Regions from separate parts of the Shewanella sp. 125m-1 genome, predicted to be linked through region 1. Evidence: predicted binding sites of a transcription regulator. Region 1 holds the regulator's gene; the other holds the start of a gene.
What was found. Region 1 encodes sigma-54, which starts transcription at its own class of promoters, with help from an activator protein. Its sites were predicted from a motif close to GTTGGCACGNNNNTNGNNT; they were not measured.
Positions count from the first base shown of each region.

Region 2: a site for sigma-54 is predicted at 3,295-3,313, ahead of ACVBIK_RS08125 (DUF3192 domain-containing protein). Genes of this name have one in related genera too.

Region 1 is NZ_JBRILT010000010.1:10,285-23,638, forward strand. Features, by position in the region: gene ACVBIK_RS06790 (calcium/sodium antiporter) at 1-244, shown strand, start outside; gene ACVBIK_RS06795 (KpsF/GutQ family sugar-phosphate isomerase) at 291-1,268, shown strand; gene kdsC (3-deoxy-manno-octulosonate-8-phosphatase KdsC) at 1,270-1,821, shown strand; gene lptC (LPS export ABC transporter periplasmic protein LptC) at 1,818-2,375, shown strand; gene lptA (lipopolysaccharide transport periplasmic protein LptA) at 2,446-2,985, shown strand; gene lptB (LPS export ABC transporter ATP-binding protein) at 2,982-3,713, shown strand; gene ACVBIK_RS06820 (RNA polymerase factor sigma-54) at 3,850-5,313, shown strand; gene hpf (ribosome hibernation promoting factor) at 5,343-5,630, shown strand; gene ptsN (PTS IIA-like nitrogen regulatory protein PtsN) at 5,633-6,076, shown strand; gene rapZ (RNase adapter RapZ) at 6,284-7,138, shown strand; gene ACVBIK_RS06840 (HPr family phosphocarrier protein) at 7,125-7,400, shown strand; gene mgtE (magnesium transporter) at 7,497-8,861, shown strand; gene ACVBIK_RS06850 (molybdate ABC transporter substrate-binding protein) at 8,937-9,728, opposite strand; gene ACVBIK_RS06855 (OmpA family protein) at 10,063-10,737, opposite strand; gene ACVBIK_RS06860 (transposase) at 11,242-11,457, shown strand; gene ACVBIK_RS06865 (hypothetical protein) at 11,606-12,973, opposite strand; gene ACVBIK_RS06870 (FG-GAP repeat domain-containing protein) at 13,218-13,354, opposite strand, start outside.
Region 2 is NZ_JBRILT010000013.1:8,863-15,062, reverse strand. Features, by position in the region: gene ACVBIK_RS08150 (LysR family transcriptional regulator) at 1-198, shown strand, start outside; gene queF (NADPH-dependent 7-cyano-7-deazaguanine reductase QueF) at 383-1,240, opposite strand; gene syd (SecY-interacting protein) at 1,300-1,941, shown strand; gene ACVBIK_RS08135 (Zn-ribbon-containing protein) at 2,046-2,819, opposite strand; gene ACVBIK_RS08130 (hypothetical protein) at 2,819-3,196, opposite strand; gene ACVBIK_RS08125 (DUF3192 domain-containing protein) at 3,333-3,716, shown strand; gene ACVBIK_RS08120 (DUF2789 domain-containing protein) at 3,729-3,959, opposite strand; gene ACVBIK_RS08115 (GNAT family N-acetyltransferase) at 4,138-4,776, shown strand; gene ACVBIK_RS08110 (Mpo1-like protein) at 4,769-5,071, shown strand.

The sequences.
Region 1 (13,354 bases):
CGGTAACATAGTTGGTTCAAACTTATTCAATATTCTAGCGGTACTTGCTATACCTGGCATTATAGCGCCTGGCGCTGTTGATGCAGCGGCGAGTACCCGTGATTTTTATATGGTGCTTGCAACAAGCAGCGCACTTGCAATACTGATCTTATTATCTGGACGCGCCAGACAGCTAAAACCATGGCATGGCGTAGTATTACTTATTACATTTATCGCATACCAGGCATTACTCTTCCTATCTTAGCAATGGGTGCGATACGTTAAGCAGCAATTTAAAGAGAGACCAAGAAATGGTAGATGCAAATCAACTACGCCAATGGGGTACTAAGGTCATCGATATCGAGAAACAAGCACTCGATAATCTGTATCAGTACATTGACTCTTCAGAATTTGCCCAAGCTTGCCAATTAATATTGCAATGCACAGGTAAAGTTATCGTGATGGGCATGGGCAAATCAGGACACATTGGCAACAAGATTTCAGCCACACTAGCCAGCACAGGTACACCTGCATTTTTTGTGCACCCCGGTGAAGCTAGCCATGGCGACTTAGGCGTATTGAGTGAGAACGATATCGTACTTGCGATTTCAAATTCAGGTGAGTCGAGTGAGATCTTAACCTTAATGCCAGTCATTAAGCGCATGGGGCTGCCAATGATCTCTGTCACGGGTAAGCCAGATTCTAATATGGCGAAGCTGGCGCAACTGCACCTTTGCATTGAAGTACCAGAAGAAGCTTGCCCACTTGGGCTTGCACCAACGTCGAGCACCACAGCAACATTAGTCATGGGCGATGCCCTAGCGGTTGCGTTATTGCAAGCGCGCGGCTTTACTCAAGATGACTTTGCACTGTCTCACCCCGGCGGTAGCCTAGGGCGAAAATTGCTACTTAAAGTCAGTGATGTCATGCATAAGGGCTGTGAGTTACCAAGTGTGCAAAATGATATCTGTATTACTGAGGCGCTGTACGAGATCTCTAAAAAAGGCTTAGGCATGACAGCGGTTGTTGATGCCAGCAACACCTTAGTCGGTATTTTCACCGATGGTGACCTACGCCGGGTTATCGACGCTGAAGTCAATTTACGCACTACTCCTATCGCAGAGGTGATGACTAAAGGCTGCGTCACCATTACCGATAACGTGCTTGCAGCAGAAGCATTAAAAGTCATGGATACTAAGAGTATTAATGGTTTAATCGTGATTAACGACAAACAACAGCCTGTTGGCGCATTAAACATGCTAGATATGGTCAAAGCAGGAGTAATTTAATATGTCCAAGCAAGGTTTATACGGCCCTATTAGCGATGTAGTCTGGCAAGCAGCCAGCAAGATAAAACTACTCATTTGCGATGTTGATGGCGTGTTTTCCGACGGCCTAGTCTATATGAGCAACAGCGGTGAAGAACTTAAAACATTCCATACTCGTGATGGATATGGCGTACGCTCAGTATTATCTAGTGGCATCCAAGTGGCGATTATCACCGGTCGTAAATCACAAATCGTTGAAGACAGGTTTACCGCTCTAGGCGTTACCCACATCTACCAAGGTGTCGATAACAAGTTAGCCCCCTATAATGAACTGCTATCACTTTATAATGTTAGCCCTGAAGAGGTCGCTTATATTGGTGATGACATGGTGGACTTGCCCGTTATGCAGCAGGTTGGTCTTTCCGTTTGTGTGGCCGATGGTCACCCATATGTAAAACAACATGCAAAAATGACCACCCATATTAAAGGCGGCCACGGCGCCCTACGCGAACTCACTGATTTACTACTATTAAGCCAAGACAAGTTTGACTCAGCTCATGGGATGAGTATATGAACCGCGTCACCCTTGCGATAATCGCACTTTTTGGCACTGCACTTTTGCTCTATTGGCAAGTTCAGTCTAAAAAAAGCGAGCAGGAGCTGAATATCGATACAAGTCAGCGACCCGACTATATTATCGATGATCTACGTAGCATCGAATATAACGAGTTAGGCTTCATCAATAGCGAAGTAACAGCGAAACACATGGAACACTTTGATAGCGTCAATATGACCTATTTTACTGAGCCTGTTTATCTCATTTACCCTGATGATGGCCTAGCCGAATGGCGACTTAAAAGTGATAAAGGCAGCCTGAATAAAGTCACTGGCAAGGTAACGCTAGAAAACAATGTTATTATCGACTCGATTAGCCCAGAAGAGCCGATACAGACGTTAAGCACCAGCTATTTAGATCTTGATTTGAATACTATGATCATGACGTCAGATGAAATTATCCACGTCACTGGCAACGAATTCGTCATTCAAGGTGTAGGCTTATATGCCGACCTGAATGCCCAGAGCGTAAAACTAATCAGCCAAGTAGAAGGTATCTACGAAGCTCAGTAACGCCAACATATTGAACAATTTTACACTCATACTAGCTAAAGAAAACGCTTTAGCTGAGTAGAAGGACGCTATGAAATACAATCAATCTATCCTTGCAGGCCTATTTTGTCTGCTCAGTTTCAGCTCTGTTGCTAAAGTTGATGACCTGATGCAAGAGGTGAAAATTGCGGCCGCTAGCCAAGAAGCTGATATCAAGAATAATCAGGTTATCTTTTTTGGGCCTGTCGAAGTCACTCAGGGCACAATCAAGATGAATGCCGATAAGCTACGGGTTTTCTCAAAAGAAGATAAGAGCGGTAAAACGCTTGTGGCGACTGGTAACCCAGCCACTTACACCCAAATAATGGATGATGGACGCCCGGCAACGGCTAGCGCAAAAGAGATCCGCTACGAACTTGCTACGCGCACACTCACCTTAGTCGGCGAAGCCACCCTAGCGCAAGACGGTAGCCAGGTCACAGGTAACCGCATTAAATACAACATCAGTTTGCAACAGCTTATTGCAGAAAGTACTGGCAAGGGCGATGACAGAGTTATCACCATTATTCAGCCTGAAACCTATCAGGAAGAGAAACCAGAATCGCCAGCGAAAAAGCAGGAACAGCAATGAACCAAATCACCTTAAAAGCGGTCAATCTTGCTAAGAGCTATAAAAATCGTGCCGTCGTACAAGATGTTAGCTTAACCGTAAAGACAGGTCAGATTGTTGGTTTGCTTGGCCCAAACGGTGCAGGTAAAACAACGACATTCTACATGGTGGTTGGCCTAGTACAGAGTGATAAGGGTAAGATCTTTATTGATGATGACGATCTTACGCTCGATCCTATGCATTTACGCGCCCGTAAAGGTATCGGTTACCTACCTCAGGAAGCCAGTATTTTTAGAAAGCTGTCAGTACGTGACAACATCATGGCCGTCTTACAGACTCGTCATGACATCAATAACGAGCAACGTGAAGAACAACTTGAGCATCTACTCGAAGAGTTTCATATCACTCACATTCGTGACAGCCAAGGTATGGCATTGTCTGGAGGCGAACGCCGCCGGGTAGAAATTGCTCGGGCACTCGCAGCTAATCCAAAGTTTATCTTGTTAGATGAGCCGTTCGCGGGTGTTGACCCCATTTCAGTTATCGATATTAAAAAAATTATTGAACAACTTAAGAGTCGCGGTCTGGGCGTACTGATCACCGATCATAATGTTCGCGAAACTTTGGACGTTTGTGAGCGTGCTTACATAGTAAGCCACGGAAATCTGATTGCTGAAGGTACACCTGCCGAAATCTTGGACAACCAACAGGTTCGAGCGGTGTACTTAGGTGAACAATTCAGGCTATAGTTAATTCACAGTATGGAAGCTGAAAAACTCAATATGGAATTATTTCCAAAAAAAATCAACGTGTTGAGTTTTTGAGCAACCTTCGCCAGTTCAACGAGCTTTAACGTTTAACTACAGTGTAGGGAATAGCGGTAAAATGAAAGCGTCACTCCAGCTCAAAATGGGTCAACAGCTCACTATGACTCCCCAGTTACAACAGGCCATTCGCCTGTTACAACTGTCTTCTTTAGAGCTGCAACAAGAGATCCAACAAGCATTAGATTCTAATCCGTTACTGGAGCTAGATGAAGAGCAGTCAGATGGCGATATGATCAACGATGAAGATCACTCTGTAAATGACTCTAATAGTGAACTCACCCAAGATAGCGCAAGCGTTGACACCTCCGAAGCCCTCACCCAAGATTCCATGCCCGATGACCTGCCTATGGATACCACTTGGGATGAAGTCTACACCGTTTCCTCTAATGCTAGCTCAGGCGTAAGTCGTGAAGATGACATGCCATTCCAAGGCGAGACTAGCGAAGGCTTATATGAGCATCTTGAGTGGCAAAAGAACCTCACCCCATTTTCAGATAACGATCTTGCTATCGCCACCGCGATTATTGATGCGATCGATGAACGAGGTTATTTAACCCAGAGCTGTGACGAAATTCTCGAAGCGATGGGCGATCCTGAAACTGAACTCGATGAAGTCGAAGCCGTTTTAAAACGAATTCAACATTTTGATCCTATCGGTGTTGCCGCCCGCAACTTAAGTGAATGCCTACTTATCCAGCTAGCACAATATGCCGCAGATACACCGCACATTGAAAATGCAAGATTACTGATTAAAGACTATTTAGACCTTATTGCGGGGCGTGATTTTAGGCAGTTAATGCGTAAAACCAAACTCAAAGAGGATGATTTACGTGAGGCGATCACACTGATCCAAACTCTTAACCCAAGACCTGGGCTTGCCATTGCACGCAGTAAAGATGAATACGTCATTCCCGACGTGTCTGTCAGCAAGAAAAAAGGTCGCTGGGTGGTAGAGCTAAATCCTGACTATATGCCTAAGATTAATGTTAATCAGCATTACGCATCAATGGCGCGTAGCACAACGAATCAGGCCGACGGTCAATTTATCCGTGGCCACCTGCAAGAAGCTAAGTGGTTTATAAAGAGCCTGGAAAGCCGCAACGACACCTTATTGAAAGTGACAAACTGTATCGTCAAATTCCAGCAAGGCTTTTTTGAGTTCGGTGAAGAAGCCATGAAACCTATGGTACTCAATGACATTGCCGAAGCTGTTGAAATGCATGAATCTACCATTTCACGTGTTACCACACAGAAGTACATGCACACCCCAAGGGGCATTTTTGAACTAAAATATTTCTTCTCAAGCCATGTGGGTACCGACGATGGCGGAGAATGCTCATCGACAGCAATTAGGGCATTTATTAAGAAATTAGTCGCAGCTGAAAACCAGAGGAAACCGTTAAGCGATAGCAAAATGGCCCAGCTTCTGGCTGAACAAGGGATTAAAGTTGCTAGACGTACGATTGCAAAATATCGAGAAGCGATGCTGATCCCGCCCTCAAACCAACGTAAGAGTTTATAACTCAAAATTAGGCACATGGAGGATCGATAATGCAAATCAACCTGACAGGACATCACATCGAAATCACCGATTCACTACGCGGTTATGTAGAAGAGAAATTTACAAAGCTTGAACGACATTTCGATCAGATCAATAATGTGCACGTTATTTTGAATGTACAAAAAATGCAGCAGATTGCCGAAGCTAAAATTCACCTTAAAAAAGGGGAAGTATTTGCTATTTCGGAACATGCAGATATGTATGCTGCAATAGACTCCCTGATCGATAAACTAGATCGTCAGGTTATTAAACACAAAGAGAAGCTGACTAAACACTAACGATGGAACTAAGTACCATCCTGCAGCCGGAGTGCACTACCTGCGCCACTCCGGGCAGTAAGAAAAAAGTACTGGAGTTAATCAGTGACATTGCCGCTGTCCAGTACCCAACCCTTTCTTCACAAGAGATCTTTGAAAGTCTCTTGGCACGAGAGAAAATGGGTAGCACGGGAATAGGTAATGGTATAGCGATTCCTCATGGAAGGCTGTCGAATATAGAACGTCCAGTTGCAGTATTAGTTAAATGTGAAGTTCCTATCCCATTTGACTCATTCGATAAGCAGCCTGTCGATATTCTATTTGCTTTATTGGTGCCATCTGATCAGTGTGAGCAACATTTAGCAACACTGTCTTGTATGGCTGAAAAACTCAACGATAAAGCGGTGGTTAAGCAGTTGAGAAAGACCAGCAATGAATCAGAACTATACCAAGTCATTACCCAATAGCTAACTACTCAGGTCTTTAAGTTATTTATTTTTTTACACAAAAGGTAAATGATTTAAAGACCTAAGTAATTATTACAGCAATATTATTTATTCTTATTCACCCGCTCAACTTCTTGCTTTCAGCCTTAAAAAAGTTAATCTATACACTTACACAATATAACCACAAAAATCATACATTTTGTTTAATGTCTATCAGGTAATCATACGATGAAGCTTGTTTTAGTCTCAGGTCGCTCCGGTTCAGGTAAGTCCGTTCTATTAAGAATGCTAGAAGATCTCGGCTATTATTGTGTCGATAACCTGCCCTTGCCAATGATGGGGACCTTACTCAAAGAGCTATCGGGTAACACTAAGCTTGTCGCCATCAGTGTCGATATTCGTAACCTGCCAGAAAAGAAAGATGAGCTGGTTAAGCACCTCACTTTTCTGCCTGATGGGGTCGAGTTATTAAGCTTTTTCCTTAACTCAAGCGATGAAGTGCTACTTAAACGTTATAACGAGACCCGTCGTCTGCACCCTTTATCGCACGATAACATTTCGCTTAAAGAGGCCATTGCGCTAGAAGGTCGCTTGTTAGAGCCGCTAGCCAACATTGTCGATCATTATATCGATACCTCAAATCTCAACATTTACGATCTTAATGATCAGGTGCGTGAGATCCTACTTGGCAATCTTGATAAAGAGTTGATGATCAACTTCGAATCGTTTGGTTTTAAACATGGTATGCCAACCGAAGCTGACTTTATGTTTGATGTACGATTTTTGCCAAACCCACATTGGGAGCCCGACCTGCGCCCTATGACTGGGCTCGACCAACCAGTACAAGATTTCTTAAATGAACGCCCAATGGTCAACCTGTTTATTAAACAGATTGAAGATCTACTCGAAACTTGGTTACCCGATCTAGAACGTAACAACCGTAGCTACCTTACCATTGCGATTGGCTGTACCGGTGGCCAACACCGATCGGTTTATATCACTGAGCGCCTTGCTGCTCACTTCAAAGATGGCAAACATAAAATACAAGTCCGCCACCGTGAGCTAAAAAATGCCGACCATTGAACGTGAAGTTACCATCTGCAATAAACTAGGTCTTCACGCTCGCGCTGCCACAAAACTCGTTGTTTTAGCCTCCGAATTTGATGCTGAGATCACCATCATTCAAGGTGAGAAACAAGCCTCTGCTACAAGTGTACTAGGCTTATTGATGTTAGAAACAGGAATGGGAAAAACGGTACAACTCGTTGCAACCGGGACAGACGCCCAAGCAGCGCTCGATGCCATTTGCCAATTAATTGATGCCAGATTTGATGAAGATAATTAATTCGTTATTTTCCTAATGAATTTCCTAGCTACCGCACATAAATACTCTTGAGTTACGTTATGATAAGCGCCTTTAAAACGACCCAGTGAGGGAGCTATGCCGATTGAAGTCTTAGATAATCAAACAACTGACCAACGTCTCAATCAGCTGACTCAAGCATTAGGCAACGGTATGTTTGTCCACGTCCGCAACATGTTGCAGGATATGGCTGCAACGGACATTGCTTTTATTCTCGAATCTTCTCCACCTCGTACTCGTCAAGTGCTATGGCAACTGATTGACCAGGAACACACAGGTGAAATCCTCGACGAACTCGGTGAAGAGCTTAAAGACAGTCTCATTGCTCAGATGAGTCCAGAGCGCGTTGCAAAAGCCGCCGAAAACATGGACACCGATGACTTAGCCTATATTTTGCGAAGCCTGCCTGACAGCATCTTTAAGCAAGTTTTGCAGTCAATGACCAAGCAAGATCGCGTGCGTGTCGAACAAGCGCTGTCATACCCTGACGACACTGCTGGCAGCTTGATGAATACCGATACGGTTACCTTAAGGCCAGACGTCAATATCGACGTGATTTTGCGCTACTTGCGGATCCGCGGTGAACTTCCGCAAGCCACAGACATGCTATATGTGGTCGATAAACAAGACAGCGTGTTAGGTGGTGTACGTATTGCAGATCTGCTGACCTGTGACCCAAACGCCTCAGTACGTGAAATAATGGTGTCGGATCTTGAAGGGATCCCTATTGGCATGTCTGACAGCGAAGTGGCGCAGCTATTTGAACGACATGACTGGGTGTCGGCCCCCGTTATCGACGCTGACAACAAGCTACTTGGCCGTATTACCATCGATGACGTGGTCGACGTTATTCGTGAAGACGCCGAACACTCTATGATGGGCATGGCAGGTATGGACGACGATACTGATACCTTTGGTCCAGTATTAAAAAGTACCTTTCGCCGCTCACTATGGTTAACCGTTAACTTATTCGCGGCATTACTCGCGGCATCAGTCAGTAATATGTTCGAAGGCACGATTGAACAATTTGCCACGATCGCGATTCTGATGACTATTGTTCCCAGTATGGGCGGCGTTGCTGGTAACCAAACTTTAGCTCTGGTTATTCGCGGTATTGCCCTTGGCCAAATCGGTAAAAGCAATTCTCGCTGGTTGATAGGTAAAGAGCTCGCCATTGGCTTCCTCAACGGCTTGCTGTGGTCTGTTCTCGTTTTTGTCGCTGTATGGATATGGAAAGGCGATATCGCCTTGGGAGCCTTGATTGCTGGCGCTATGCTCATCAATATGACGGTAGCGGGTCTTGCAGGGGCAACGATCCCTCTTATGCTAAAGAGGATGAACATAGATCCTGCATTAGCAGGGGGGATGGTATTAACCACTGTCACCGACGTGATTGGCTTATTTGCCTTCCTAGGCTTAGCCACGATTTTCTTACTTAACTAGTTATCAAGTTCGTTATCAAATTAGTTATTAAAGACTAATCAAAAGGCCGCTATTGCGGCCTTTTGATTACAAATCCTATTGCTTTAATGGGGCATCAAAACCGTAGTCAGCGAGGATCATTTGCCCGGGTTCAGAGAGAATATACATCGCCAGTTTCCAGGCATCTTGTTGGGCATCATCGAGTACAATCAAACCATAATTAGCTCCAACACTTAAAGGCTCAGGCAGCTGAACAACTTGCAGATCTTTGACCTCTTTCTGAGCCAGCACCGCATTGGTGCAATAAGTCAAAAACAGATCGGCGCGTTTATTTTCCATCACCCAAGCATAGGTATTACGGCCTTTAGGCGCTTTTGCACTGTTTTCACCACCGGTGAGCTGCAATGCTTTGGCTTCTAGCTTAGCCGTCGCTCCAGCCTGTAAGTGGTCAGCCTTTGCAAATATTTTCCAGGCGTAGTCACCTGAAGGATCGGCTTTGGGCGTTGAGGTACCTAATCGCACGTTAGGATCAAGCATCGCAGCTAGCACACCCTCGCTGTTGATCTTGACACTCGGCTGAGCAATGGCACACATCTGATTGCGCGCAAACATCACTACGCTACTGCCCTTCCCCCCAGCTTGTAATGCTTGTGGGTGCTTCATATTGGCAGAGGCAAACACGTCTGTGTTTTCACCTGACTCTATACGCTTAAGTAATAATCCTGACGGTCCAAAATCAGCATGAACGGTTTGCTCACTCGCTGCCTGATAGGCACTAACAATATCATTCATAGCATTTTTTAAACTGCCTGCCGCTCTCAACTCAATGGGGTTAGCATTAACAGCAAAAGGTAAGCTTAGAAGTGAAACTAGCATCCATTTTTTCATCATTTTTTCCATTATCAATATTCGTTTTTAAATAAAGGCACTCATTTTAAGCAATGACAAATCATCTATAACCAAATAACAATACTTGCCTTTTAGCAAACTATCTTTAGTTGCCAAACCCGAGAGTTCAATCACGGTATCATTAGGCAGACAAGACAAAAAGTCTCATCCCCCCCTCATATTACTGCCGCCATAAATCATAGCAGTCTTAGAGACCGACTTTAGCTCAATTTCATATATTGATAGGAATAAATAACACCGACACGACAGCAGGTTAGGACATAAAAAAAGCCACTCAAGAGTGGCATTAATTCAACGCATTAACGATTGCACGCTATGCGTTTGGCATCGGGCTTAAAATAATCTCTACACGACGATTTTCAGCGCGACCTTGTTTCGTTTGATTCGAAGCAATTGGCTTTGACTCACCCATACCATGTGAAGCAACTCGCTGCGCTGGTACCTTTTGATGAGTTAAGTAGTTCGCCACCTCACTCGCACGCACTTGCGATAACCTTAAGTTATATGACTCGGCGCCAGAACTATCAGTATGGCCCATTACATTTAACTTGGTTTCATCATATTCAAGCGCGACCAACACAACGCTATTTAGCACTTGCTGAGCACGCTGACTTAAGTCCGTTTGATCGACACCAAACGTCACGTCATTTGGCATATTAAGGATAATGTTATCACCGCTACGTGTCACACTGACACCAGATGATTGCAGCTGCTTACGAAGCTCAGCTTCCTGCACATCCATGTAGTAACCAATACCGCCACCTAATGCAGCGCCCGACGCAGCACCGATCAATGCACCTTTACCGCGATCGTTTTTACTTGAAGACGCAACGCCAATCGCCGCACCAGCAATAGCACCAATCAGGGCGCCGTTGGTCGCTTTAGCATTTTGAGATTCGTTGGAATAAGGATTAGTTGTTTGACAACCAGACACCATCATGGCGGCGATAAGGCCACCAGCAAGATAAGAACTACGCTTTACGCTCATTTGAACCACTCCCAACCACTTGTGTGAGTCACAAAAGCGGCCACTTATAAGTTGTATTTGCAAAGCAGTATATAAACCACAGCAAATTAGACAATGGACTCGCTTGTTAAGTGATTCAAAATCGAGCAATTAACACTGAATTAATAGCGTAGCCAATAGCCTCTGCCGTAGCGCAGCTCTGCTGTCCCCCGACATATCTACGCACCAATATAGTGCGCACGCGCACCATTTTTGAGCAAGATTTCGCAGGTTCCATGCATAACAGTAAGCTCGGCAAATTTAACCTTATGAAATGTAATGATTTTAAATATATTGCGGCTTTGGCATATGTTAAGCATATATATTATTGAGTATTCACAGACACTAAAAAAATAATAACAAACTCTGTTTCGTGAGTAACGACAAGGTCAAGCTAGACAACCTTGCCATGGGAACTCCGTCACCACGCTCAAAGACGTCCAAACCACTGATGTTTTAACATTAGAACTTAAAAAGAGAATGCCGATGGATGCTATGAACCTGAACCTTAAAGTTATCAACGAAGTCAAAAATAACGGCCGTTTGTTATCGGACGTTGCTAAAGATTATGGACTGTCGACAAAAACCGTTTATCACATTATTCATGAAAATGAGCGAGGTTCAAAATCAACTTCTTTGCCCATTATGCAACAGACCAAACAGCTCGCTTTACGTATAAAGCAGCTACTCGGTCGTCGTTAAATTAACAGGCTGTACCCTGTTAAAGCAGAGGCGGGAAACACTATTTTTCGCCCCAACGAAATCAAAAAATTAACGCGCTAACTCTATTCAAATAAAATACGCTTAATGTGATTTTCGCCTCTGCACCCCATCATTAATCCATTAGCAACTATTGAAAGGTTGTCAGTCGATAGCCCAGAGACTCATCATCATCTTTGTTTAGCACCATGGTGTAATTCCCCGCTTGACTAAATTGCACAACATCTGACTGATACAATAAAGTTAATGTGTCATTTTCATCTTCAAAAACCACACTAATTTCATAGTCATCAGAAGGTAAGCTAATCACGCCTAGCTCAGTGAACTCGAGTCCTGTAAGCTTGTATTGGGCAGACTCAATCGTCTCGCTTGCTCGTACAAAATAGATCATCAATTCGTCAAAATCAGAGACCAAATTGGCCAAACTAATCTGGTGCTCATAGGCTCTTGGACGATGATCGTGACTGATGGTCATGCCATTGGTTTGGCCCATTTCATCTTCATACAATAAAATGGACTTGCTTTCGTCTTGATTGAAGGTCACCAATAGATTATTTGCAAGAACAGCGTTCGTTGTACTGTCGACAATACTCACGCCATAATCGTTATAGCCAATGTCCTTAAATTCTGTGAGTTGGTTTTGATTCAGATCATAAAGATATTGCGACTCTTCGTTACTCACAATCTGCGCATTGATTGTATGAGTCGCATTTAACCCGTTAAAGAAGCGAAACTCTGCATTAGCATCAATATTTGCATGCGTTTCAGGCGTCCCTGTAGAATCAACATTATCGACCGTCAGCTTAGGAACCCCAGGGCCAAAGCTATTGCGAATAATTAATTTATACACAGTGTTAGCATTCAGTTCGAGTGTCGCGGTGGTATAAATTGGTACTGTTTCCCCGCTTTTAGTGAGGTAGAGTACATATTCTCCGGTATCGTACATCTGCTCAGTGGTGTGCTCTTTGTAATTAAGAGAATCAAGCATTACTGCTGAGCCAAACTCCTCACCTTGTTTGGCAAAATACAGATCAAAACTGGGCTCTCCCATCGCAGCATGTGCAACTAACACCTGCATCTTACTGTAATCACCACTTTCATCATCATTAAGCTCATCCATTTCGCTACGGTTATAGTTAATATCGACAAACTCGGGCTCGCTATAATCTCCAACTAGCATAAAAAGATGGTTTTCAGTGTTACCCAACTCAACAATCGACTGATAGAGGGATTGCTCATCATTTGTCGCATCAAACCCTGTAATTTCTAACTCTACGTTCCCCGTCAGATACTCATATCTAGGCATAGTATCGGCGTATTCAACGTCGGAGTATGGATAGTCATCCAATACTAACCTTGTCGCAGTGCTATTTGGCGAAGCATTATAATATTGGATATAACTACTGTTGCTGCTTGATTCATTATCATCAGAGCTACAGCCTGCCATGCTTAGCAATACTAATGACAAACCAGCGCCTGCCCACCGTGTAAATTTCATTTATCTTCCTTAACTAATTAGCAATAAGTGCGTTACTTATGACACTCAAAATACGTCAAGAACTGTCAGATTGTGAAATGAACAGCAAGGCTTTGAATAGCTTTGTAAACTTGTGTGAGTTTTCGAAAATATGCCTGTAAAACGGCAAGATTGAACAGATAAATGGTCAGGAAACGCATTTCAGAAACAAAAAAGCAGCCTTACTAAAGCCGCTTATTTATGGGGTAAATATCAATCGGACGAGCTAACTTGCCAATAACACTCTAAATTGATTCGCGAGTTTCTTATCGTCTTGTCGACCATATTTGATCAACAGATCCTCTCGACCATCACCGTTAAGATCTTCTGTCTTTAACATGCCACCTTCGACAGGGAGTTTAA
Region 2 (6,200 bases), on a different contig from region 1:
GATGCACTAGCTATCGCCTCTAAATCCTATACTGATGAATATGCAGCCTTGTTAGGGTTACAGGTATTTGAGTTGCCCTTTGATGTGGAGCCTATCGAGTATTACATGGTATGGAGTCACAAATTGCAGCTAAGTCCGGCGAATATCTGGCTTAGGGATACGTTAAATTTAGCCATTGAACTTAGAGGACTGGCTTGAGGGACGGGGGCTTTTTACTTCTGTGTTGATTGATTTCATACGGGAACAAGCATTCCACCATCTCTTTGCCTGAATGAGTTAGCCAAAAAACACTCTAGGTAGATCACTTTATTATACTGGTTGGTATGGGTGTAAAAAATGCCTGTCAGCTCATGCTGTACAGGCATTTTTAAAGCCGAGATACTTACTGTCTGGCTAGACGTTGGTTCTCTGCCGGATGTTCAAAGTCGCTGCGATACGGATTGATATCTAAACCACCACGGCGAGTGTAACGGGCGTAAACGGTTAGTTTCGCACATTGGCAGAAACGTTTGAGATCAACGAAAATTCGCTCAACACATTGCTCGTGAAACTCATTATGCTGTCTAAATGAGATGAGATATCTAAGTAACTTCTCACGGTCAATCTTTGGCCCTTGATAGCGGATCATCACTGTGCCCCAGTCTGGCTGTGAAGTGATTAGGCAGTTTGATTTTAACAAGTTTGATGTCAAGGTCTCTGCGACAATCGCTTTACTATCGACGCTGTCAACTAAGTAGTCAGGGTTGAAGCTATAGTCATCAACTTCAATATCTAGATCATCGATACAGGTACCCGGTAGCTCTACAATGCGCTGGTGGCTAAACTGTTTCGGCTCGATAACTTTAACAGTGACTTCGCCATCGGCGCAGGCGCATAAATCTTGGGTTAAGCGCTCTTGTACCGCTTGCAGGCTATCGAATCGAGTCTGGTTATAGCTGTTTAAATACAGCTTGAACGATTTAGACTCGATAAGATTCTTACTATCAAAACTGAGACTAAACTCAGCAATAGCCACCATAGGCTTGCCTTTCGCATTTAACCAGGAAAGCTCATAGCCAGTCCAAATATCACTGCCATGAAACGGCAATTCTTGAGTCAGGCCAATAGCATCACGGTTTAACTTACGCGGCACGCCTTGAAGTAAAGATGCATCATACTGCTCTTGATAACCTGTCGACTTTCCAAGCGTTAATTCTGAAAGTTCGGGTGCGTTACTATAGGGATCATGATGTTGTGTCATCAATACGGTTTCCATGTCAAAATAGACCCCTATTATAACTGATTTTGGAACTGGCTTAAGTGTCTTCTTTACCCGCTTTAGATCTTTTTTTATCTAAATATCAACAAGCCTATGTAGAAAAGCTTGGTGAGCAGCCTCGATATTACGCCCAGCAGCAAGAGTCTGACTGCATTACGAGTGAACCTGATGCCGATGAAGCGGTTTTTTGGCAAGCTGTGATCAGAGACGAGCCTGGTCAGTTTGATAATGTTGAAACAGCACTAGAGCTTAGCTTGACCCCTGAAATTAATGCTTTTTATGGCCGTCACTTTTCTGCGCCGCTGTTTTTTGACTCAAAGTGGGGCACTGGTGAGCTTATTCAAGTTTGGAATCAAACAGACTTTGAATACTTGCAGCAAAATATCATTGGTCACTTAATGATGAAGAAGAAGCTTAAGCAAGAGCAAACTTGGTTTATTGGCGTTCTCGATGAAGCTGATAACATGCTGACGGTGAATAATGCCGACGGCAGTGTGTGGATTGAGATCCCAGGTGAAGCGCAGAGTACTATGCTTGCTAAGTCGTTGAATGAATTTATTGAGCAATTAACGCCCAGAGTGACGCCGCCAGTAAAGCTGATTGAAGAGTCTATGCCAGAGCTCGATCACCCAGGTATTTGGCAGCGTATGAAATTAATGTGGCGCAATCTACGCGGCAAGTAATCGATTTATTCATTGTATAAAGAAAAATGGCTCAATATTAATTGAGCCATTTTTTTATGGGGAAATTTATAGCAAAGCTATTTTTTTAGGAAAGCTATCGAGCTTTATAAGTGATCCCAAGAGATATTAGACACGATGCGGCAGGTCTCGCAGCGAAAATGAAACATATCTAATAATGGCTCATCGAGTAACCAGTCTTTGCTACCACACTTAGGGCAGGGGCGCTGCTTTTCAACGGCAAGGCTTTCACCGCCAACGCGGTACAAGTAATAATAAGTTGGAATTTGGGTTAGGTATTCAACTCTGCCCCGTAGATCCCAGCCACGTCTAAAGAGGTCACTTTGGTGGCTAGTTAACTCTTCAAGCGCTGCAAACTCAGCCTTGGTTGCAGCAGCCATTTGCAGCTCATCACAGGCTTGCCATTCAGTTTGCCAACGGATCAGGCGTTTATGGTCGCCATTGGCTGTCGCTGGGATTTGATATAACGGGATAGGCTGCAGGGTATCGCCGTTTCGAAGCGGTGAGCACATATGCACATAACTGGTATATAACAGCTGCCAGCTAGGAGTCTCTTGACTTGAGACCTCAGAATTAATGTCCTGGCCGATATACTTCTCTCGTGGGGCTAATAGCTTGGCTTCGGTCAGTTCACTGAGTGCTGTTTCAACCCATGGGCTGTTGAAGCGCTTAGATAAGCTACTTTTCTCTGGCGTTAGCAGCCTGACTTTAAATTCGCCATCGTTAAAGGCGACGGCAAATTCACGGCCTAAAATTTGCCCATTAGCGCGATACGCTTCAAGTAAGCCATTAATCGCTTTTTCTGCGGCTGTGATTGTAGTGTTATCAAAGCATTCAAATCGTAACTCAATCACATGCATTAGATATTGTTTCCTTCACTGGTATTTTGGTGTGTTTTAACTTCACTAAGTTGCTGCTTTAGTTCGCTATACTGCTGTTTTAGAACACTGAACTCACCTTTTAACAGGCTAAACTCTTGCTCAAGTTGAGTGATTTTATTTGCTTGCTCTGAGTGACTTAATGCGGCGTTGTCATCGCTTTCCTTTGCAGTGGATATCAGCGCCGACAAGGCTTTTTTGTCTTCAGTACTCATGGATTTAAACTGTTGCAACCCTTGGATCAATATAGGCATTGCTATGCTATTGCCGAGTTTAGTCTTTATGAGTGCCAGTGTTGCGGCTTTGCCTTCATCATCGAGCCTTTTGGCGGCAGCTAGTACTTGTTCTATTGGACTCATGGTTCGTCAAATTCCTTACTCGTTAGCATTTTCGTTAATCTATTAGCGAAGCTAAAACGATGAAATTAATAAAGTATTGTTAAAACAGTAACTTAGTGTTTGGCATGTTAATTGCTTTTTAAATAAAATTAAAACAATGTTAATACAGGAAGTTAAAGTGAAAAATAATTTATTAGGTTTAGTGTTTTTTGGGATTGCAAGCTTAGGGCTAACTGGCTGCGTGGTCAACGTTGGTGATGGCGGATCAGAGAATGGTTCATGGGAAAAGGTTCAGGATAAAAACCGCGACAATTTGTCAAAAATCTCTCTTGGTATGTCTAAGAACCAAGTAACGACGCTAATGGGAACGGCTGATTTTAATGAAGCATACATTCAGCAAGATAAAGAGGTATACGTGCTTTTTTATCGAACTCAACGCACCCATGGTGATGGCAAGACTACAAAGGATGAATGTACACCTGTGGTGATCAGTAATAATGCGGTAGTAGGCTGGGGAGAAATGGCCTACAGCAAAATTTAGATCGCAATAGGCTTATTTTCTTAAAAGGGTGTCCAGCTGGTCGATTATTTCAGTCCACTGGGCATCTTCATTAAACGATTCAACTAAAAAATGTTTCTGTGAAGCAGTCCAAAACGGCGCTTCATGTAGCCGTACGTCAGCTGCTAATCCATGTTCAGCAATGAACTTTTCAATGGCTTCTTCATGACTTTCTAAACCCATTTGTAAAAAGAGCTGGGTGAGATCTTGTGGGGTGGTATCCATAACATATTTTACCTTGCGTTAATGATTTCTCGCTTTATCTCAGTATGGACGATAAAGCGATTTATCGGCAAAACCGTCACTCATTTTTTGACATTGCGCTTTGGAATTGATTATTAATTGCACTTTTCTAAGGGCTTGCTACATTGGAGTTGTGTGATGGAGAACAAGGAAAATAACAATGGAAAATCAAACCATGGAAGAATGCCGCGCAGTTTACTTAACCGCTGAAGATTTACGCATTGCAGCCTCTATTCTATATAACGCCTATCATGATGACCCTTTCTTTTTAGAAGCTTTATTTAATGGCGATAAAGCGCAGTACGAACAAAAACTTCGAGGTGCGATTCGAGAAGAACTTAATGAGATCTGGCAGCAAGAACAGGCACTAATTGGTATGTTTGCTGGAGAAAGATTGGTAGGTGTTGCTTGTATCATGACTCAGCAAATACCGTTAGGTGAGGCGCGTTATTGGCATTGGCGTTTAAAAATGCTGTTAAGTACGGGCTGGCAATCGACTCAGGCACTTATTCATAAAGAAAATCAAATAATCGATAATTTGCCGAGTAATCAATGTGGCATTTTGCAATTTATTGCGATAGCAAATAACGAGCAAGGCAAAGGCTATGGCAGCTTACTGGTAAAAGCTGTTCAAAGTTGGTGTGATGAACAGCCGCATCTTGATGGCGTGGGTGTTTTTGCCAGCACGGCATCTCATATTGGTTTGTTTGCTGCACATGGCTTTGAAAGTCTAGAGCAGTTAGCGATTGGAAAAGTAAGCGGAGAACTACTGTTTTATCGAGGGCTGAACAATGAGTAAGCGCTTTGAGTCTTTTTGGGAGTTTTATCCTTTTTACTTGTCTCAACATCAGCATCAAACCTGTCGAGCTTTGCATTATGTAGGTAGTAGCCTAGTTATCTTAACGATGATTTATGCCTTATTGAGTGGTCAATGGTGGATGTTATGGCTGTTACCTGTAATTGGCTATGGCTTTGCTTGGATAGGCCATTTTATTTTTGAAAAAAATCGTCCCGCAACATTTGAGTATCCCTTATACAGTTTTTTAGCTGATTGGGTAATGCTATTTAGGGCGTTAACTCATAAAAATCAGTAAGAAACTCGCTTTGAGATAGGATTCTTGTAAGAGATCTCTCACGCAATTGTGGGATATCAGTAAAGTCTCATAGAGATACGAGTCTTTGTTTGTTATCAAGCTGTTGTTTTTAAAGGTTTTTCGGGTTTATTTTGTTGTTAGTGTTTGGTTGCCACTTTGTATTTTTAATAAAACTGTTAAGTAATCGCTATAGCGAGTGAGTAAACTGGAAACCAGAAAGTGATTGATTTTGCAGGATGCAAATAGGACAACCTCAGGAAGAGGATTTTAGCTTAGGATAGGCTAATGAATGGACTCAGTACGTTTAGTACAAGGATATAAAAGGACTTACAAGGAAGATGCTGGAAGCAAGTTAACCAAGGATGATGCAAGGATCGCACATATATAGCGGGAAAGCTAAAATAAAGCTGTGCTAGGGCGTACCAATTGGTACGCCCTTTCTATTTTGGGCGAGATCAGATTATTCGCTTCGATTGATGTAAGAGATCTCTTACAGGTTCGTGAGAAATTAGTCCTAAATTAAGCTGTTTAAATGTATCTAAATAGCATAAACAATTTAAATACAATGTGTTAGCTTGGTTGGTTGTTTAATGGTTTGTTAAGGTGCGTGTTAAATAAATGTTTGGTCACGTATTTATCTTACATTTTGAATTACTATTTAGATGTGCAAGGAAGCATGATTTATTAAGGAAGGTTCACGGACGAGCGAGTGTCGAGACTACGGCACTTAATGGATGACTATCATGGACGAGGCTTTCAAGGACTGATTGCTGGTAATACCAAGGAACGGCCAAACAATCCAGGATGGAAGGTTTTGCTACCTAGGAAGGTAGGAGCGCTAAGGATAGTGATGGAATGGACTCTCAAGGATGACGTTGGACACGCTCAGGGTAGAGCAAGCTTGGTAAATGGACTATCAAGAAGAATGGAAGCGTATCGTAAGATACAAGGAAGATAAGGACTCATGGATGATGCAGGAGCAAAGTTACGCATGGATGGTGCAGGGAGCACTCATATAGCAGGATGAGCTTACACAATGATAGAAAAGGCGCGTCTCCTCTGGGGCCGCGCCTTTACTTCTTTTATAGGGCTCTGTTTATTTACATCAGCTTTAACGTTAAAGCTAACC